DNA from 4 places in the Devosia sp. WQ 349K1 genome. Region 1 is predicted to be linked to each of the others. Evidence: predicted binding sites of a transcription regulator. Region 1 holds the regulator's gene; each other region holds the start of a gene.
The links. Region 1 encodes LexA, which represses DNA repair genes until DNA is damaged. Its sites were predicted from a motif close to TGTTCNNNNTGTGTTCNG; they were not measured.

Region 2: a site for LexA is predicted at 3,057-3,074, ahead of JHL21_RS09775 (putative DNA modification/repair radical SAM protein). Genes of this name have one in related genera too.
Region 3: a site for LexA is predicted at 2,595-2,612, ahead of JHL21_RS12510 (helicase-related protein). Genes of this name have one in related genera too.
Region 4: a site for LexA is predicted at 2,274-2,291, ahead of ruvC (crossover junction endodeoxyribonuclease RuvC). Genes of this name have one in related genera too.

The regions. Positions count from the first base shown of each region.
Region 1 covers NZ_JAENGO010000001.1:279,321-284,728, forward strand. Annotated here, with positions in the region: gene JHL21_RS01205 (ABC transporter ATP-binding protein) at 1-567, opposite strand, end outside; gene JHL21_RS01210 (BMP family protein) at 631-1,629, opposite strand; gene lexA (transcriptional repressor LexA) at 1,962-2,681, shown strand; gene JHL21_RS01220 (IlvD/Edd family dehydratase) at 3,067-4,875, opposite strand; gene JHL21_RS01225 (2-dehydro-3-deoxygalactonokinase) at 5,143-5,408, shown strand, end outside.
Region 2 covers NZ_JAENGO010000004.1:183,399-188,806, reverse strand. Annotated here, with positions in the region: gene JHL21_RS09795 (DUF4344 domain-containing metallopeptidase) at 1-993, opposite strand, end outside; gene JHL21_RS09790 (DUF4344 domain-containing metallopeptidase) at 1,014-2,015, opposite strand; gene JHL21_RS09785 (DUF2200 domain-containing protein) at 2,154-2,510, opposite strand; gene JHL21_RS17720 (hypothetical protein) at 2,598-2,852, shown strand; gene JHL21_RS09775 (putative DNA modification/repair radical SAM protein) at 3,075-4,322, shown strand; gene JHL21_RS09770 (UdgX family uracil-DNA binding protein) at 4,328-5,408, shown strand, end outside.
Region 3 covers NZ_JAENGO010000006.1:29,674-35,081, forward strand. Annotated here, with positions in the region: gene JHL21_RS12510 (helicase-related protein) at 1-2,493, opposite strand, end outside; gene JHL21_RS12515 (hypothetical protein) at 3,066-4,493, opposite strand; gene rsgA (ribosome small subunit-dependent GTPase A) at 4,609-5,408, opposite strand, start outside.
Region 4 covers NZ_JAENGO010000004.1:78,245-83,652, forward strand. Annotated here, with positions in the region: gene ruvB (Holliday junction branch migration DNA helicase RuvB) at 1-770, opposite strand, end outside; gene JHL21_RS09260 (hypothetical protein) at 779-1,081, opposite strand; gene ruvA (Holliday junction branch migration protein RuvA) at 1,110-1,727, opposite strand; gene ruvC (crossover junction endodeoxyribonuclease RuvC) at 1,724-2,230, opposite strand; gene JHL21_RS09275 (GGDEF domain-containing protein) at 2,543-3,244, shown strand; gene JHL21_RS09280 (YebC/PmpR family DNA-binding transcriptional regulator) at 3,293-4,036, opposite strand; gene JHL21_RS09285 (sodium:alanine symporter family protein) at 4,156-5,408, opposite strand, start outside.

The sequences.
Region 1 (5,408 bases):
GGTGAAGAGCCCTTCGGACTCTTGTGGGGTCAGAACCGCGGTGGGTTCATCCAGAATAAGCACGCGGACATTGCGATAGAGCGCCTTCAAGATTTCAACGCGCTGCTTTTCGCCCACGGTGAGGCTGGCGACAGGACGATCAAGGTCCACATCAAGCCCACTCTCCGCAATAATGGCTTCCACCTTCTTGCGCGCCGTAGATTTGCCCCCAAGCGCAAACATGCCCTCGGTGCCAAGACGAATATTGTCGAGCCCGCCGAGGTTTTCCGCCAGCGTAAAATGCTGGTGGACCATGCCAATTCCGGCCTTCAACGCCGCGCCAGGCGAACCGGCAGGCAAAATTTGAAGGCCAGCCTCGCTCGCAACACGAACCACACCCTCATCCTGCACATAGTGCCCGAAGAGAATGTTCATCAATGTCGTTTTGCCGGCGCCGTTTTCCCCCAGAAGGGCTAGGATTTCGCCCCGCTTGAGACTGAGATTAATCCCGTCATTCGCGGTGAGTTTGCCAAAGCGCTTGGTGATACCCTCAAGTGAGAGCACCACATCCCCCTGTTGGTCGGTCATTGCCGCCCCCAAAAAATAGAATAGGCCGGGCGTGGGAAAACCCACACCCGGCCAGAAAAAGGATTACATGCTGGAGCTTGGTTCAGCGTCGTTGATGTCGACCTTGAAAGTACCAGCAAGGATTTCAGCTTCCTTGGCCTTAGCGGCAGCAACTGCGTCCGCACCAGCAAGCGCTTCATCATAAACTGCGCTCGAACCACCGTGCTCGAGGAAGGCATAAATGCCGTAATCCGAAGCGGTGAAACTGCCAGCCTTAATGTCGGCAATTGCCTTGTTGATCATTGGCTCGCCGTGCCACAGCGCCGACGCCAGAATGGTGCCTGGGTAATCCGCTGCGGTGTCGATCACGTTGCCGATGGCCAGAACGCCGCGTTCCTTGGCAGCGTCAGACACGCCAAAACGCTCTGCGTACAGAATGTCCGCGCCCGCATCGATCATAGCGAATGCCGATTCCTTGGCCTTCGGAGGATCGTACCAGGAGTTGATGAAGCTCACCGAGAACTTCACCTCTGGGTTGACCGAGAGCGCGCCCTGCATAAAGGCGTTCATCAGACGGTTCACTTCTGGAATAGCGTAACCACCGATCATACCGATCTTATTGGTTTCGGTCTTCATGCCCGCAACCATGCCGGTCAAATAGCTTGGTTCTTGGATGAAATTGTCGAAGGTGGCGAAGTTTGGTTCAACTGGCTGGAGCGAGGACCCCATCAGGTACATCACTTCTGGGTATTCTTCAGCAACGGCACGCGCTGGCTGTTCAACACCGAAGGCTTCACCGATCACCAGCTTAGCGCCCTGTTCCGAATATTCGCGCATGACGCGTTCATAGTCGGTGTTCGACACGTTTTCCGAATACACATATTCGATCTCGCCGCGTTCCTGCGCTGCGATCAGCGCGAGGTGGAGGCGCGATGCCCACTGCTGCTCAACCGGAACGGTCCACACAGCTGCAATCTTGGTCACATCCTGCGCCAATACCGACCCGGTCAGCGACAGAGCTGCGACGCCGAGTGCGGCCGCCGAAAGAAAGGCGCGTCGACCGAATTTCGTTAGAGCGGTCATTTTAACCCCCAATGAGTGTGCAAAAAACGAACAAAAATCTCTCTTGCCTATCTAGCGAGCGAAGACGCTTGGTTGGCAAGTTGAAAATTAAGGTTTTTTAAATCTGTTCCGTCTTGCTGACGAGTCGCATTTGCTCCTCAACGCCGCACTGTGCCTGTGACCCGTTTACGCATGTTTGGGTCCCGGGCTTGGACCGGCCAAAACCACCCATCTATGCATGCGCATATTACAGTCGTTTGGCAGTGCTGACAGGAACATGGCAACACTTGCAGAACATTTGAGGAACACATATAGTCGTTCCGTCTATGTTCCGATTCTGGGGTCTGGGGCCGATGCTGACGAAAAAACAACACGAATTGCTGATGTTCATCCATGAGCGGATGAAGGAGAGCGGTATTCCTCCGTCATTCGACGAGATGAAGGATGCGCTTGATCTGGCGTCCAAATCCGGCATTCACCGTCTCATCACGGCCCTCGAAGAGCGCGGCTTTATCCGCCGCCTTCCCAATCGCGCCCGTGCGCTCGAAGTGGTGAAGCTCCCGGATTCGATGAACCCGACCTTGGGTGGCCGTAAATCAAAGTTCGAGCCCAGCGTCATTGAAGGCACTCTCGGCAAGGTTGCCGCGCCCCCAGCGCGTGCTCTTCCATCCGCCGCTGACGATTATGCTCGCCCCATCTCCATTCCGGTTATGGGCCGCATTGCAGCAGGCACGCCCATTGAAGCGATCCAGACCCACTCGCACACCATCGCTGTACCGCCAGAAATGCTCGGCTCAGGCGAACACTACGCATTGGAAGTGCGTGGGGATTCGATGATCGACGCAGGCATTTTTGATGGCGACACCGTCCTCATCAAAAAGCAGGATACGGCCTCGAACGGCGAAATCATCGTCGCCCTTGTCGACGATGAGGAAGCGACGCTTAAGCGTCTGCGCCGCAAGGGCGATACGGTCGCTCTGGAAGCGGCCAACCCGGCCTATGAAACCCGCATTTTCCCGCCCGATCGGGTCCGGGTTCAGGGCCGCTTGGTCGGCCTGATGCGGAAATACTGAATTGGCGGAGGGGCAAGTTGAAAAACTCTGCCCCTTTGTTCTGCGCGGCGTTGGTTCTTGTAACACGCCTCCACGATACTCCCCGCGCCCCGGAGTGGCGTATATTCTTCCAACGCCCGCTCGCCGACCTTCGACATCACAGGCGCTGAGCCAGTACACGCGCAAAGCCGAGCATTGCGCTCACGGCTAAGCCCGAGCGCCGCCTCCATTTTCATATATCCCCGCTCTAAAGGACGCGCCCCTTCGCGCCCTAAAAGGCCATGTCCGCGCCAAAGCTGACGCCCATAAGTGCCAGCCAAAAGCCACAGATAGGCCAATCGCGGCCACGCTGGCTGGACGCATAAAAAGGCCCGCTTTCGCGGGCCCTTTCTCACGCATATCGCGCTTAGTGATTGTCGCGTGGCAGACCTTCGGTCTGGGCAATGCGCTGGTATTTGTCGGCACCACGCAGAATGGCGCCGTCGCCCAATTGGCCGACCAGGCCGCGCTGGATTTCCTGCCAAGGGGTCTGATGCTTGGGGAATTTGTATCCGCCCTCTGCATTCAGATCCAAACGGCGGGCGGCGATTTCCTCGTCCGAGATGAGAATGTCCGCTTCACCCTTATTGAGGTCGATCCGCACCCGGTCGCCCGTCCGCAGGATCGCGAGGTTGCCACCAGCCGCCGCTTCAGGCGACGCGTTGAGGATCGAAGGCGAACCCGACGTGCCCGACTGACGACCATCACCGATACAAGCAAGGGACGAAATGCCCTTCTTAATCAGATAGCTAGGCGGACGCATGTTCACCACTTCCGCAGCGCCTGGATAGCCGATTGGCCCCGCGCCGCGCATGAACAGCAGCGTATGTTCATCAATAGCAAGCGAGGGATCGTCGATCCGGTGGTGATAGTCTTCAGGACCATCAAACACCACCGCCTTGCCCTCAAACATGCCCGGATGCTGCGGATCGGAGAGATAGCGCTCGCGGAACTCGGGGCTGATCACCGAGGTCTTCATAATGGCGCTGTCGAAGAGATTGCCACGTAGCACGAGGAAGCCCGCTTCCGACTTCATCGGATTGTCGAAATGACGGATGACCTTGTCGTCCTCAATCGGACGATTTCGGCAGTTTTCGCCAATCGACTTGCCGTTCACGGTTGGGGCGTTCTCGTGGATAAGCTTCTGTTTCATAAGCTCATTCACCACCGCAGGCACACCGCCCGCGTGGTAATAGTCCTCACCGAGATATTCACCCGCTGGCTGCAAGTTCACCAAGAGCGGCACCTTGTGCCCATGCTCCTGCCACTCGTCGATATTGAGGTCGACACCAATATGCTTGGCAATCGCATTGATATGGATTGGCGCATTGGTCGAGCCGCCGATGGCCGAATTGACCACGATAGCGTTGAGGAAGTTTTCCTTGGTCAGAATGTCGGATGGCTTGAGGTCTTCACGCACCATCTCCACCGCACGCTTGCCAGTGCGATAGGCCATTTCCTGACGGTCACGATACGGCGCTGGAATCGCTGCAGAACCCGGCAGCTGCATGCCAAGAGCTTCAGCCAGCGAGTTCATCGTTGTCGCTGTGCCCATGGTGTTGCAATAGCCAGTCGACGGGGCCGAAGACGCAACCAATTCAATGAACTTTGGATAATCGATTTCGCCAGCGGCGAGCAGTTGGCGGGCCTTCCAGACGATGGTGCCAGAGCCAGTGCGTTCGCCCTTATGCCAGCCGTTCAACATTGGGCCAACCGAGAGCGCAATCGCCGGAATATTGACCGTCGCCGCACCCATCAGCATAGCGGGTGTGGTCTTGTCGCAACCAATGGTCAGCACCACGCCGTCCAGCGGATAGCCGTAGAGCACTTCCACGAGGCCCAAATAGGCCAGGTTACGGTCAAGACCTGCTGTCGGGCGCTTACCGGTTTCCTGTATCGGGTGAACCGGGAACTCAATGGCGATACCGCCTGCTTCGCGAATACCTTCGCGCAGACGCTCAGCCAGAACGATATGGTGACGGTTACAAGGGCTTAGGTCGGAGCCGGTCTGCGCAATGCCGATAATCGGCTTATCGGACTGCAGCTCTTCGCGCGACACACCATAGTTCATATAGCGCTCAAGATAGAGCGCGGTCATGTCTGGATTGTCGGGATTATCGAACCACGCACGCGAGCGCAGCTTCCGGCCGCCATTGCCGCTGTTATCTACCGTCATAGATCAATTCCTTGGTTCTCCGCCCTGCGGAGCACTGGGGTCTGTTTGCTCCTGTTCTAGCACGGCAATTCTGGAATGGAACGGGGCCGCAGCTTAAAATCATACAAATGACTCTAAACACCGTGAGAATCTGATTTTCGGCGCATTCCACCTTACTCAGCGCGCGGTGCAATCAGGCAGTTGCGGTTAAGCCATACAAGAACGGGCTAGTCAGTGTCGGTCTCCGGCTTTACGTTCGCGCCGCAGACTTGGAGGGACTACGAAGTGATGCAATCAGGAGCATGGGTCGCTGTTGACTGGGGCACCTCAAATTTAAGGGCTTGGGCGCTGGACGGCGACGGGTCCGTAATCGGAACAGCAAGCTCCGACAAAGGCATGGGCAAGTTGACCCCCGATGCTTTTCCCGGCGCACTGACAGAAACGATCGGCCAATTAAGCTTGGCAAATGCGCCAGACGAAGTGCTGATCTGTGGCATGGCAGGCGCGCGCCAAGGCTGGCTCGAAGCGCCTTACCTTGAAGCCCCGACCGACCT
Region 2 (5,408 bases), on a different contig from region 1:
TGGGGTCATGAACGTCTCAATGAGATATTTCCAGCCGCCAGAGTAGCGCGCGTATTCCTGAGCGCATTTGCTGACACGGCTGAACGGGACAAGATTGAGATCATCCGTTTTCGCGATCCATTCGGCTTCACGACCGACGATGAATTCAGGGTGGTCATTGTAGAAACTATTGAGCATCGTGCCGCCCGAGACAACGATCTCGGCATAGGTTTCCGGGGCGGCACCCATGAGCAGACACATGATGTCGATGCTGCGCTTGGCACCGAACGTATGGGTGTCGGCCCAATATCTTTGGTTCACCTCCACCCCCACCGGAAGCAAGCTTTCAAAGAAGTAGGCACCCAGTAGAGCGAGGCGTGAGGAGCGCTCCTGCAGGGGTTGCCCGGGTTCATCTGCCGCGAGCAAAAGGAAGGTGGCGAACTGGTCTACGGCATCTTCTTCGCGGCCCGTGACGGGTAGTTCGAACAAATCGACCATGCCGTGGCCGATCTCGTGGAGCATTACGAATGCTGTTGAGCCGAGAAGAACTTCGACCTGGTCGGCCCACTTAAAGGCGTTCCGATAGGTGTCCTCTTTCTCCTGAAAGCTCTGGTTGAACCCGGTTAAGAGCTCGTAGCACATACTTATTTCTTTTAAGGCCGGGCTCCAGTACGCGTTGGATTCCCCGCAGTTCTTAAATCGGACCGGTACGTCCTGCGGCAGGGCAATCTGATCGGCAAGTGAGTCCAGCAAGCCAACGAACGCTGGCTCGTTCTGCAGCGTCGTTCGTACGAGCGCTTCTGCGCGCGTTGTCGTTTCCTCGAAGGAGACGATGAACCGGTGCTCGCCGAGTTGCTGACCGGCCGCTGCACCAGGTTCGAGAGCCTCAAGGTCAGCTTTTTCGATCAGGGTTGGCGTTTCAACATTATCTGCGGCGCCGGTGTCCTGAGCCAAGACTGCGGTTACGCCAAGGGAGAGAACCGCTGTGGCAAGAACGAGAGATGTGAGTTTCATGTGTGTCTCCTCGTTCCCGCTCAGTTCGACTTCGGGGTCATGAAAGTTTCAATCAAATAGTCCCAGCTCGCCTCATATTTGGCATAGTCCATAGGGCACAGCCGAGCGCGCATCCACGGGATGAGATTGAGATCGTCCGCTCGGTTCAGCGCTTCAACCAGTGCAGGACCTGTGAAGGCGTCTGGGTTCTGCGCGGCGTAGTCGGCGATCATGGTGAAACCGGGCATTACTGGTAAGGAGTAAGCGTCGGGATCGGAGCCAAATACCATGCAGAGCATGTCCATGCCGCGCTGTTGCGCTAAGCTGTGCTCATCGCCCCAGTAGTGGCGCGGCGCACGTTCCATCGGCAGTTCTGTCCTCATCATGCCATAGGCGGCCAAGAGGGCTAGGCGCGACGGGCGCTCCGCCAGTGCCTGATCCTCTTCATCGGAGTTGGTGACGATAAAGATTGCAAATTGATCGACCACGTCTTCTTCGCGGCCGGTGATGGGCAAGTCGAAGAGTGTCACCATTCCATGGCCGATTTCGTGCAGGAGCACGAAAAGCGTTGAGCCAATGGTGACTTGGCGGTGGTCCGCCCATGGGAAAATTGGTGCGAACTTGTTGTCCAGCGTCGAATAATCATCAAAGAACTGGGCCGCGAGTTCGTAGCACATGGTTACGGTATGGTCGTTGCGGCTCCAGTAGGCATTGGGTTCGCCGCACTCTTGGAAAATCACGGGCACGGTTTCAGGAAGGGCGATCTGGTCGGACAGCTCGTCGAGAACGCTGGCAAAAACGCCAGTTCGTTCAAGCATATTCTTGATCAGAGCGAGTTCGTTGTTTTGTGTCGGAGCGAACTCTAAGGTGAATCTATATTGGCCAAGTGCATCACCGACGACTTCCCCGGGGAGTAGTTCGAGCGGGACGCCGGCTTCTAAAGCCATGAAATCTTGGTTGGTCTCGCTTGGCTCTGCTTGCGCAAAAGCCGGATTTAGGGCCAAAGCCAACATCCCCACTGCGCCGAAACACGCAAGTCTCATACTTATTCTCCTGCCCGCAATTTGTGCTCGCTCAGTGATTTACGCTGATCGCCTAGGGCGCGGTCAAGGATGTTCTGTAAATAGTACTTACTGATTTTTGCCGGTATGCAGCGGGTTAGGCTCAAGCACGGGCTTGGATTAGCTTCGCATGATTTTACTGAGTGCTTTGCCCTTGGCCAATTCATCGACCAATTTGTCCATGAAGCGGATGTTCTGAACGGTCTCATCGTCGATGTCTTGAACGCGGACACCGCAGATCACGCCCGTTATGAGTGACTTAGCAGGATTGAGTTTTGGCGCTCGGGCAAAGAAGGCTTCAAGCGTGCGTTCATCTGCTATCGCCTCGGCCAGGCTCTGCGCATTGTGGCCGGTGAGCCAGAACAAGACCTGGTCGAGTTCCTCTTTCGAGCGTCCTTTACGCTCAATTTTTTGCAGATAGAGCACATAGATTTTGCCGAATGTGTAATTGAATAGGCGTGTGTGATCGCTATCCATGTTCTGGCTCGTTCCAGTTAAGAGTATGGTGATTCACAAAACTTGCGAGAAATTATTGACTATGCTGAAATCCCTGCGGAGGATTTCATGACGAAGAATATTTCTATTGTGGCTCTCGCGCTTATCGCGATTGTTTTCTGTTTTCCGGTATCTGACAGCTTTGCGCAAGAAGGAACGCGTTGTAACATTAAGGGCAACGTCAGCACTCGTGGCGAGAAGATCTACCACGTTCCCGGGCAGCGTTATTACGCCGAGACCCGCATTAGCGCGTCGCATGGAGAGCGCTGGTTTTGTTCCGAACAAGAAGCTCGGGCCGCAGGCTGGCGTCGATCGAAGGTGTGAAGGCGGCTATAGTTCGTGACATCGGCCGGCTGACCATTCCATTCGCGGCGGTAATGTCGTTGAGTTGTGGTTCTGACTTCGGGTGATTGATCCTGCGTCTATTTGTGGATCGACATTCTGACAGGCTGTGAAGGGGCGGGGATAAGTCCACTTCACATTCCTGCAATCCTATTTTCATCCCGCCGCTTGTCGCGCTACAAGGGCGAGAACAAAGGATGAACAATGGCTCCGCTGACTCTCAACCGTAAGCTCGCTATTCTCGCCGATGCAGCCAAGTATGATGCGTCTTGCGCGTCGAGCGGCACGGCGAAGCGCAATAGTTCGGACGGCAAGGGGATTGGCTCGACCGAGGGGAGCGGCATTTGCCATTCCTATGCACCCGATGGCCGCTGCATTAGCCTGCTCAAGCTGCTGCTGACCAATTTCTGCATCTATGATTGTGCTTATTGCATCAATCGTTCGTCCTCCAATGTTCAGCGCGCGCGGTTCTCTGTCGAAGAGGTCGTCAACCTCACGCTCGATTTTTACCGTCGCAACTATATTGAAGGCCTTTTTCTATCATCGGGGATAATTAAATCGCCGGACCATACGATGGAGGAGATGGTGCGCGTGGCCAAAGCGCTGCGCGAAGTGCACCATTTCAAGGGCTATATCCATCTTAAGGTTATCCCAAATGCCGCGCCGGAGCTGCTTATTGAAGCCGGACGGTGGGCCGATCGCCTCTCGACCAATATTGAGCTGCCGACCGACGTGGCGCTGGAAACCTTGGCCCCCGAAAAGCGACCATCGGAAATCCGTACGGCCATGGCCAATTTGCGGGGCAAATTGGATGAGGCTAAGCCCGATAAAAAGCCGCTGTTGAGCAAGGCTAAAAAGCAGAAATTCGCGCCTGCCGGGCAGTCCACGCAGATGATCGTGGGCGCAGACGGGGCCAATGACAGCGCAATCCTTACCCGCGCGGCCGGGCTTTATTCGGGCTATCGGCTGAAGCGGGTGTACTACTCTGCATTTTCGCCCATTCCCGATGCATCGTCGCGCCTGCCGCTGAAGGCACCGCCGCTGATGCGGGAACATCGGCTCTACCAGGCCGATTGGCTTATTCGGTTTTATGGATTTGATGTCCCTGAAATTGTTTCGGGTGGGGATGATCAGGGGCTGCTTGATCTTGCGATTGACCCCAAATTGGCTTGGGCCCTGAAACAGCGACAGAATTTTCCCGTGGATGTGAACCGCGCTGATCGGGAAATGTTGCTGCGCGTGCCTGGGCTTGGCGTGCGTAGCGTTGATCGCATCATCGCTTCTCGTCGGTTCCAGCGCCTGAGGCTTGAAGATGTGGCGAGGATGGCCGCGTCTATCGACAAGGTTCGACCCTTTATCGCGGCCTCTGATTGGACGCCGGGCGGGTTGACCGATGATGCAAAGCTTCGTGAGCGCCTCGCGCCGCCACCTGAGCAAATGAGCTTGTTTTAAGCGCTATGTTGGCGATCCGACTGATCAAGCCCAACGATCTTGACGAATGGCGCGGCAAGGCGCGTCGCCTGTTGGCGGCAGGCGTTGCGCCGCATGACGTTGTTTGGCGCTATGGGACAGACCAAAACGGGCTGTTCGAAGCGGGGGAGGAGCTGCTGCCGGAAGCCAATGGCCCCGTGGGATCCGTGCCGAAGGAATTTATTGAGCTGGCGCGTGGCGCGATACAGCACTCCGATCCTGCTCGGTTCGACGGGCTTTATCGATTGTTGTGGCGGCTGCAAAAAGACCGCTCTCTGGTGCATGTCGCCTCTGATCGCGACATGCTTCTGCTGACGCGGCTCGCCTCCGGGGTGAGACGAGACAGCCACAAAATGAAAGCCTTTGTGCGGTTTCGGCGGCTCGAAGACGAGAGCTGCGCCAATGGCGAACATTTTTTCTCGTGGTTTGAGCCGGAACACTTTGTGCTCGAGGCGACGGCGCCCTTTTTCGTACGCCGCTTTGCCAGCATGGATTGGGCCATTATCACACCCTCTGCCAGCGCCTTTTGGGATACGGAGACGCTCACTTTTGGGCCTGGTGGCCAAAAGAGCGATGTTCCGCAAGAGGATAGCGTCGAGGACGATTGGCGCACCTATTATCGGTCCATTTTCAATCCGGCGCGGTTGAAGGTGTCGATGATGAAATCGGAGATGCCGGTCAAATATTGGAAGAACCTGCCTGAGGCCGAAGAGATTGGAAGCCTCATCCGTGATGCCAAGGCAATGGAATTGCAGATGATTGCGCAGGCAAGCTCGCAACCGCCAGCGCGCCATATGCGGATGCAGGACCGCGTTGTGGCATCGCAGCCGGTAGATATTGAAATCCTCGCCGACGCGCGGGAGGCAATTCATTCTTGTAAAAACTGTCCGCTTCACGAATTCGCCACCCAGCCCGTGTTTGGCGAAGGTCCGGAAAACGCAGAGTTTTTGTTTATCGGGGAACAGCCCGGCGACAGCGAGGACCTGGCGGGAAAGCCCTTCATTGGGCCTGCGGGGCAAGTGTTTGATGAGGTTTTGGGTCGGGTCGGGATCGACCGAAAAAAGATCT
Region 3 (5,408 bases), on a different contig from region 1:
GTCAGCAGCATCGGCCGCTGGCGCATCCGCCACGACCTCAACCGGCGCCGCAACCTTAACGGTCTTGCGCAGGCGATAGCCCAGCGAAGAGAGAATCGAGGCGAAATCTTCGCCCGAGCAACCCAGCAGCGAGGTCATCTCGACCGTGACGCGGAAGCCATTGGCTTCGGCAGCACCCACTGGCAACTCACCCTGGTATGGGCGCGATGCATCGAGCGCGATCAGCGGACGGATGATATCGGCAAGGCGTTCGAGAATATCGATACGCACAGCGCGCTTACCGGCAACCTTAAAGCCTGCAACCTCATAAAGGCGCGTATCGACTTCAGGATCGACGAGGAAGGAGGTGCGGCCCGACAGCACGATGTGCGGAATATCGGTCACGCCTGCCTGACGCACGCCACCGTTCTTCAAAGCGAAGAGAATCAGTGCCAGCTCGCGAGGCGCGGGCTTGAGCGATAGCGGCAGGTAGATGTGGTAAGCACCAAATTTGATGCCCAGCTTACGCAGCTTGCCGCGCTCGTCCTGATCCAGACCCTTTACATCGTCGGCCATAGCCGCGCGTGGCATGACGCCAAGGTTTTCGAACAGGCGATAGGCGATGCCGCGAGCGGTGCCTTCGACGTCGGCCGGCGCTTCCAGGCTCATCACCTGCTCAAGCACGGTGTTGATGTGGTGGCGGAGCCAGAGCGACAGACGATCCTGCACGCGGTCCAAATCAGGACCGGTCAGGCTTTCGTCAGCCAGAGTGATGATACGCGGACGATAGAGGCTATCGCCTTCTGCTAGTTCCGCCACAACTTCACCGCGCCAGCGCAGACGGCCATCGGTCGTCAGCACAAATTCTTCGTTCGGCGCACCCGCGAGCCGGTCGGCTCGGTGGTGAATCTCCGGCGCGACCACAGACTCGGCCGCGGTACGAACGCCCTTGGCGTCAGTGTCGCCTTCTGTTCGGGCAAGGGTGAAGCGGAAGCCTTCGAGCGTGCCGATGAGGTGGCCTTCCAGCCGCACTTCGCCACGTTCATTGATCTCGGGAGATACCATACGTTTGTCTTTCAGATGGCGGAGCAGTACGCTGGTGCGCCTGTCGACGAACCTCTGTGTGAGCCGTTCATGTAGAGCGTCACTCAGTCGATCCTCTATGTCTCGCGTCTTTTCGCGCCAATGAATTGGGTCTTCAAGCCAGTTTTTACGATTTGCGACAAAGGTCCAAGTCCGGATTTGCTTAATCCGGTTGCTCAGAGTGTCAATGTCGCCCTCTGCATTGTCGCAAAAGCGCACCTGCTCGGCAATCCAGTCTGCGTTGACAGAACCTTTTCGCCTTAAGTCCGAGTAAATGCGCGTTACGATCTCACCATGCGCAGCAGGTGAGATGCCCTGATAATCAGGTATCTGACAACATTCCCAGAGGAGTTTGACGCTATTCTGGCCTTTTACGAGGCTTGCCGCCTCATTTCTGGCCAGAAATTCTAGTGCCAATTGGTCTGTAGCCACAGGAACTCTGGTTAAAGTTCTGTCGCTAGGCGCTTTTTCTAGTGATGCATGCAGACGCTCTAGAGATGAAAAATCTAGCGCGCTGTTGCGCCATTGCACCACTTTTATCGGCTCGAAGTCGTGTGTTTCGAGCGCAATAACCAATTCTTCGTCGAATCCCTCGGTCCCACCGGTCACGCCAAACGTGCCGTCACGCTTGTGACGACCGGCGCGACCCGCGATTTGCCCGAGCTCGGAAGGCGTCAATGGACGGCTCTGCCGCCCATCAAATTTGCTATCGTCGGCAAAAGCGACGTGCCCAATATCCAAATTGAGCCCCATGCCGATGGCGTCAGTCGCCACGAGGAAATCCACATCCCCGTTTTGATAGAGCTCCACCTGTGCATTGCGCGTGCGGGGCGAGAGAGCCCCCATCACCACCGCCGCACCACCGCGTTCGCGGCGCATCAATTCGGCAATGGCGTAAACCTGCCGCGCCGAAAACGCGACAATGGCCGAACGCGCTGGCAAGCGGCTCATCTTCTTTGAGCCCGAATATGTCAGCTGCGAAAAGCGCGGACGCTCGATAATCTCGACATGCGGAACGAGCTTGTAGATCACCCCGGCCATGGTCAGCGACCCCAGCAGCAAGGTTTCCTGCAAGCCGCGCGTGTGCAAAATGCGGTCGGTGAACACATGCCCGCGGTCAAAGTCGATCGCGGTTTGGATTTCGTCGATACACACGCAATCGACGTGAATATCGGTGGGCATGGCTTCAACCGTCGCCACCCAATAGCGCGGCTTTTCCGGCACGATGCGTTCTTCGCCCGTTACCAGCGCCACCGCCTGCACGCCCACACGCTCGACCACGCGCTGATAGACCTCGCGCGCCAGCAAGCGCAGCGGCAGACCAATCACCCCGGTGGGATGGGCCAACATGCGTTCGATGGCGAAGTAGGTCTTGCCAGTGTTTGTTGGGCCAAGGATTGCCTTGACCGGGGCGTTAGGACGGAAACTCATTAGGGCCTATGTAGTCCGTCCTTGCGGCAGTTGCGAGTACCTTCCGCACGCGTCTCGGAAAAGCACACTGTCTTCCCTGTGATCGCTGGCATTTTAACGCTCAGAACAAAGTTGGAACGAAGCAGAACCGAATCGACGCCAACGCATAAATCCGCTTTTGTTCACGGCTATATATAGCGGCTTTATCCCCACAACACACAAGCGCCTGTCCACAGCGCCCCTCAATCTCCCCGCAATCCCCAAAACCCGTTCAGCTTGGTGAAATCTTCGTTAATCTTTGGGGTTTGGTAAGACTTCTGACCAAGAGGTAAACTGCACAGTCGCCAAACTATTTTAGCCCTTCACACCGTCAAGCGAGGGATTGCAGGCGTCTCAGGTTTGAAATTGATAAAACAGCCCATTGACGTTCCAAAACGGGACGCCTCTCCACAGCCCCCCCCACCAACACCGCTCGTCCTCCGTCCCCTTCACCTCTCCCTTTGGGGCTTCGGAGCGTGAAGGGATCGGTCCAGTGGACCGATCCCAGCGGAGAAGGCCGTGAGAGCTATGCTCGAATGGCTTGGTCGACGCCGTCACTGCGACGGGCTGAAAAGCCGTCGTATGAGTTCAAATATGCCAATCCCGAATCCAAACAGCAGCGGAAAAGCGATGATGCGGTAGGATACCAGGGATACAAATAGCAGGAGCATTAGCGTCACTAGACGGCGAGAGGTGATCCACCCTACCGGCCAAACATCCATGTCCCTCTGCAAACGAAAACGGAAAAGATCTGGATCAATGCCCTGCTCAGCAGCGATACGATCTGCGTGCTGTAATGAATACTGCCTCGCGTGCTGTGCCTTCACCCGCAAAACAAACCAGCAACCAAGGATTGCAATGATGCACACAAAGGGCGTTAGTAGAAACGCGAACGCCACTTGAGAATTGTAGTAAAACCGCTCTGCTGGCCGGATAAACCAATATAAGAACTCTTGAGCACTGCCGCCATTGGCGAGCTCATGATACTTTCGAACTTCTCCAATAATAAAATTGTATAAATCCGCACTACTCTCGTCGCGCAGATAAACATTTTGAACGCTCATCAACCATAGGCCAGCCAAAATGAGCAGCGACATCAGTAGGAAGTAATTGAAGAACTCAGAGAACGCTGAAAAGCCAAAACGGGTATCGGCCTCATCCGCCTTCATGTGAACAGCAGCGAACTGAACGACGCTCTTCGATCCGTCGGCGTTCTGAACCGATAGATTAGTCACAAAGTGCATGTAGTAGATTGTACAGATCGTGACAGAGATCACGATAGCAGGCACCAGCCCCGCAAGCACGACGTACCCGACGAAGCCAAATATTAACAAGGGCCAGAGCGAAACTTTGGTCCCAGAAAACAGCGCTGCGACCGACCAATCATATTCCATCGAAGGGTCTGACAACAGGGCTGTCACGCCAGCAGGATCAAGCAGTGGAACCGCAACCACGGACCACCAATCGCTCAGCATCAGCGTCATCACCATCGCGAAGATTAGGAAAAATAAAAACCTATTCTTGGAAGCATGCTGCTCCCAAAGGCGCCGGACATGTGCGTACTGAACGGCATCAAGATTGCCGTCACGTAGTATGCCATTGGCACAGAGCTTATAAAGCGTGCTGTCGAACGCGCTAACAGTACAAAGTCCGAAGTAGACGATAGCCGGGGCGATAACAACGCCGAATAACGACCAGTTTACCGCGCTAAAGTACCCTACTTCCTTGGCAGAAACAGGGTTCCCTGCCCCATCAAAGACGTTTCGTCCATTTACGAGACGGCCGTCAAATTGAACCCAGCCCACCCCAAGTGAAAAAGCACAAGCAAGCAAGAAAGTGCCGATCACAATGAACCATATTAGAATATAGCTCCGAGACTCAACAACCTTACCAACAGAACGATCTACGGACAGCGCAATCGCCCTAATAAAACCTATCTTTGCAACTTTATTCGTCGCAGCAACATTCTCATCCCGACCCATAACACCCCCTCCATTCCCGATGGAACGGTAAGAAATATTGCATAGAGGGTCAATTCTGTGCGTACAGGGTGCAAACGGCCAATAGCTTCTCAATGTCGTGAGAAACTAGCCCCACTTACCCCCGGCTTTCAGCCTGCAGTTTCTTCCACCGCTCAAGGCGCTCTGGATCAAGCTCGCCAGTGGCAACAGCCGCCCGCACGGCGCATCCGGGCTCATGGTCATGGCTGCAGTTGCGGAATTTGCAAGAGGGCGCGAGTTCGGTGATCTCGGCAAAGAGCGTATCGAGGCCCTGCGCCACATCCTTGAGGTGCAAGCTCCGGACGCCCGGCGTGTCGATCACCCAACCACCGCCTGCCATGGCATGGAGCGATCGCGAGGTCGTCGTGTGGCGGCCTTTATCATCGCCCTGCCGGACGGCGCCGGTTAGCTGGGGGTGTCCCCCGTCAGAACCAACAAGGGTATTCACGAGAGTAGACTTGCCCACCCCCGATGAACCAACGAGCGCAACAGTAGCGCCCGGTCCGCACCAGGGCCGCAGCTTGGCCGCGGCGTCTTCTTCGCGCGCATTGAGCGAGATGACAGCTAGGCCGCGCTGTAGCGCCGAGGCTTGCTGCTCCAATGCCCCAACATCCTCTGCCAGATCGGCCTTGGTCAGCACGACGACAGGTTCTGCGCCCGCCTCATTGGCAAAAGCCAAATAGCGTTCGAGACGCGCGAGGTTAAAGTCAGCATTGCACGAGGCAACGATGAGCAGCGTGTCGACATTGGCCGCCACCAGCTGCATCGGCTTACGCCCTTCAGCGCTGCGCTCCAGCACGGTTTTGCGATCGAGCCTGCGCACGAGGAGAGAGGTAATGGGCTCGGCCAACACCCAATCCCCCACCGCAAAATCACCAGTATTGGTGTGCGGCGGCA
Region 4 (5,408 bases), on a different contig from region 1:
AGACCCCGGCTATCGACGTCGAGACGCAAGAGTGCAGCGTCGGCAATCTGGCGTGTCACTTCATGAGCGCCGCCGACCATGGCAAAATCGATGACGCGACGGAGCAGGCGTCCGGCGATACGCGGGGTGCCGCGCGAGCGACGCGCGACTTCCATGGCGCCATCGGGCGACATTGGCATGCCGAGAAGGCGCGCCCCACGCGTGACGATTTTGACCAGCTCTTCAGGCGTATAGAAATTGAGACGAACCGGTATGCCGAAACGATCGCGTAGTGGCGTGGTGAGTAGGCCCGCACGTGTGGTTGCACCAACCAGCGTGAACTTGGCCAGATCGATACGAACCGAACGCGCCGCAGGCCCTTCCCCGATGATCAGATCGAGCTGGAAGTCTTCCATAGCGGGATAGAGAACTTCTTCGATGGCGGGATTGAGACGATGGATTTCGTCGATGAAAAGCACGTCGCGCTCTTCAAGATTGGTCAGCAGCGCCGCAAGATCCCCCGCCTTGGCGATCACCGGGCCCGAGGTCGCGCGAAAACCCACGCCCAATTCCTTGGAAATAATCTGCGCGAGCGTCGTTTTGCCGAGGCCGGGCGGGCCAACAAACAAAACGTGGTCCAGCGCCGAACCGCGCTGTTTTGCGGCCTGAATGAACACTTCCAGATTGGCGCGCGCCGCCGCCTGTCCGACGAAGTCAGAAAAGCCTGACGGGCGCAACGACACATCGAGATTTTCGTCGCGACCGGTGGAAGGGTTGGTAATTGAGGGCACGCGCAAGCTTACTTTATGTTGCGGACCGGAACACAGGACGACCTTGTCGCCTGCTTGTTCTTGAGGTCCGGATTGGATCTTGTATTGCGAAAATGCAATTTCGTTAGGTAGTCAAGTCGCGCTTCGCACGACCAGCGCGGCAAGGGGTTATTCAAATCGTGGAAATAATAGGGCTTTGACGTCCCATCCGCTTCCACAAACCAAATCGCCACAGCGACAGCTTCATTTTGGTCGGCCTGGGCCGCCGTTACAGAGCTCGCCGCGCCGAGCATAACCAGTGCCACACATGCAGACTGAAGTTTCGTTGCCAAAATCACTCTCCCCCAATTTGAAGAGAGCTTAACTGCTGAGCTCGCGAAGTCCCAGACGAATAAGCTTTTCGGTTGCGGTATCGTCGCCTTCCTTTTGCACCACGCGCGCCACGGCAGCAGACGCCTGCTGGCTGGAATAGCCCAAATTGGTCAGCGCCGACACGGCATCGGAAATATTGGTTGCGGCAACGCCCTCGCCAAGCGCGGCCTGCAAGCCCAGAGTGCCAGCATCGACAGCGCCAATGGCTGGAACCTTGCCCTTAAGTTCGGTCACAACACGCAGAGCCAGTTTGGGGCCCACACCATTGGCGCGCCCGATCATGGCCTTATCTTGCAGAGCCACAGCGCTCGAGAGTTCAGACGGCGTGAGGATTGACAGAATGGCCAAGGCCACGCGTGCACCCACGCCCTGCACTGAGGTGAGAAGATTGAACCAGCTCTTTTCGGCTTCGGTGGCAAAGCCATAAAGCCGGATCATGTCCTCGCGCACGATGGTCTCGATAAAGACCACACCAGCTTGGCCAACACTGGGTAATGACTGCAGCGTGCGGCCCGAACAGAACACTTGGTAGCAGACGCCACCGCAATCGATCAGGGCGTAATCATCACCAAAACTATCGACCAGACCTTTAAGCTTGCCGATCATGCATAGGCTCCCATGCGCATCGCTGAAACACGGTGATGGGCATGGCAAATCGCAATCGCCAAAGCGTCGGCTGCGTCCGCGCCCTTAAAAACAGCTGTCGGCATCAGTGTTTTGACCATGAGGCCAATCTGCGCCTTATCCGCGTGGCCCGTGCCGACAACGGATTTCTTGATGAGATTGGCGGCATATTCTGCCACGGGCAGACCGCGCAAAGCAGGCGTCACCAAAACAACGCCGCGCGCTTGGCCAAGGATAAGCGCTGAGCGAGCGCCCGCACTCACGAATGTCTCTTCCACTGCGGCTTCATCAGGCTGATGAGCGTCCAAAACGCCATTTAGCCCTTCGGACAAAAATGCCAGCCGCGAGGCCAGTTCGCCTGTTGTCGGAGGGGTAATCGTACCACCAGCGACAAAGCGCAACCGATTATCCTGCGCCTCGATAACGCCCCAGCCACAACGGCGGATGCCAGGGTCGATGCCGATGATTCGAACGGGAGTGCTCATGGATTACCTTGTAGTCAGCTTCGCGCAGCCTACCAAGGCCAAAGTGAACAAATTGGCAACAAACGATATACCAGTGGATGAATAAAGCTTTAACAATTCGGGCAAGCATTAATTGAGAAAGCCTCGCCTAGCGTCACGCGCATGCTTTTGGGGGCAAACGGCATGGACACGCAGCGCGTTACCAACTGGCGACTTTCAGCTATTTTATATGCACGACAACGCTTCAAACGCGTTGCAAGCCACAGGAAAGCGGGGCCATTTCATAGCTGGTCGAGCGTAACCCGTTGGAGCATTTTCGGCCCGGTTTGCTGCGTGGTCGTTTCGTGGATTGTGGTGGCTGTGTTCTTCTCGAGCGCAGAGCTCACATCCGATCTTTCGATCCGCCTGTTTGGCGCGGCGACCCTCTCCCCGCTGCTGGTCGGTCTGCCCTTATTCTACTTGTTCACAATGCGAATGCGCCAGCTGGCGGTCGAAAACCTTCGACTGGCGCGCTTGGCCAATACCGATAGCCTCACCGGCTGCCTGAACCGAGGTGCGTTCACGGAGCTAACGCAGGAGTTTCTCAGTGACCGCGAAGGCACGCCCAGTGGTGCCCTTCTCGTTATTGACGCAGATAATTTTAAAGCGATCAACGATGCCCATGGTCATGATCAGGGGGACATTGCCCTGACCCTCATTGCGGCGACGCTGCGCCGTATTGTGCGCACCGGCGCGCTGGTCGGGCGGTTGGGCGGCGAGGAATTTGGCGTTTACTTACCGGGCGCCAATCGCATGAGCGCCTTTCTGGTGGCAGAACGCATTCGCCGCGGCATCCGCAGGGCGAGCTTTTCACCGCGAGGCGTGCCCTATCCGCTCAGCGTGAGTATTGGGGGCGCAAGTTTCGCCGCACCAATCAGTTTTTCAGAACTGTTCCGCTGTGCTGATCAGGGGCTCTATGCGGCCAAAAAGGCCGGGCGCAATATGGTGGAAGTAGCGGCCGTTTCTTTGCCCCCGGCCCCTGTGCGCCGCGCATAAAAAAATCCCCGCGCGAGGCGGGGATTTCAAACTCGAAATGCTGCTCAATTAGACGAGCTTGGCAGCGTCTTCTTCGCTCATGTCAAAGTTAGAGTAGACGTTCTGAACGTCGTCATCTTCTTCGAGGGTCGCGATCAGCTTCATCAGGGTTGCACCCTTTTCAGCGTCAATCGGCGTACGGTTCTGAGGCTTCCAGACGGCCTTGACCGATTCAGCTTCGCCCAACACCTGCTCAAGCGCGGCCGAGACTTCGGCCATGCCTTCAAAGCTGGTGTAGATGTAGTGGCCTTCGTCGTCGCTCTCAACGTCATCGGCACCGGCCTCAATCGCCGCTTCCATGACCTTGTCTTCCGAACCGACTGCAGCCGGGTAGGTGATTTCGCCAACGCGATCGAACATGAAGCCGACCGAACCGGTTTCACCCAAGGCGCCACCGTTCTTGGAGAAGTACGAACGAACGTTCGAGGCCGTGCGGTTGCGGTTGTCAGTCAGCGCTTCAACGATGACGGCAACACCACCCGGGCCGTAGCCTTCATAGCGGATTTCGTCATAGTTCTCAGCGTCGCCACCGGACGCCTTTTTCACTGCGCGTTCGATATTGTCTTTTGGCATCGACTGCGAGCGCGCATTGGTGATGGCCAAACGCAGACGTGGGTTAAACGCTGGGTCAGGCTGACCCATCTTGGCCGCCACGGTGATTTCGCGGGCGAGCTTCGAAAAGATCTTAGAGCGAATAGCATCGCTCTTGCCCTTGCGGTGCATAATGTTCTTGGCGTGGGAATGGCCAGCCATTCGTTACCTCGGCGAGAATTTGTAAAATCGGGCTGCTTATAGGGCCCGCGAGGGCAAAAATAAAGCGCCCGCCCCCGGTGTCACGGCAGCGAGCGCAGGTTTTTTAGGCCAAAAACAGTTTAGCCGGGGTCCTGCCTGTTCCAGATCGAATGATCGATCTTGCCATCGAGCTCAGGATAATCCGAGGCCTGGAAGGTTGGCACCTTCCCCGCCTTACGCTGATCAACATAGTCCTTGGTCAGTTTTGCAACCGTGCCGGAGAGCAGAACAATGGCGATCAAATTGATCGTCGCCATCAGCCCCATGGACGCGTCGGCCGCATTAAAGACCGTCGCCACGGTTTCAACAGAGCCCCAGATCACCATGCCCATAGCGGCCAAGCGCAGAACTGTAAGCGCAGGGAAATTGCCCAGCTTGAGGAAGGTCATGGCATTTTCGGCATAGGTGTAATTGCCGATGATGGAGGTGAAGGCGAAAAAGAAGATCGCAATGGCGATAAAGGCATTGCCGAACCCACCGATGTGAACAGTCATGGCGGCCTGGGTCAGCGGAGTGCCAGTCAACTCGCTGCCCGGAACCATAACCCCGGAAAGCAGAATAAGCAGCGCAGTTGCAGTACACACCAGAATGGTATCGATGAATACGCCCAGCGCCTGCACGAAGCCCTGCGATGAAGGGTGGTGTGGGTCAGGCGTTGCAACTGCGGCGATATTGGGCGCAGAGCCCATGCCGGCCTCGTTGGAAAAAAGACCACGCTTCACACCGTTGAGCATCGCGCCCGCGATCCCGCCACCAGCAGCTTCAAGACCGAACGCGCTGCGGACAATGAGGCCGAGCATGTCTGGCACCTCGGTGATGTGCATGGCCACGACCCAAAGCGCAACCAGAAGGTAGATACCGGCCATGATCGGCACGACCACTTGCGACACATAAGCGACGCCGCGAATACCGCCGAAAATCACGATGCCGGTCAGCACAGCCAGAGCAATGCCGACCCAGAGCTTATCGAAGCCGAATGCGCCCGCGGCAGCATCGGCGATTGAGTTGGCTTGAACGGCATTAAAGACCAGACCAAAGGCGAGGATCAGGCAGACCGAAAACAGAGCACCGGCCCACGGAGCTTTGAGGCCACGCGCGATATAAAACGCGGGCCCACCGCGATAATCGCCGTTTTGGTTTTTGATTTTATAGAGCTGAGCGAGCGTCGATTCAGAATAGGCCGTGGCCATGCCGAGGAGCGCAACCACCCACATCCAAAAGATAGCGCCGGGACCGCCAAGATAAAGAGCCACCGCGACACCGGCGAGGTTCCCCGTGCCAACACGGGATGCCAGTGAGGTGCAGAGCGCCTGAAAGGGTGTGATCCCGGCTT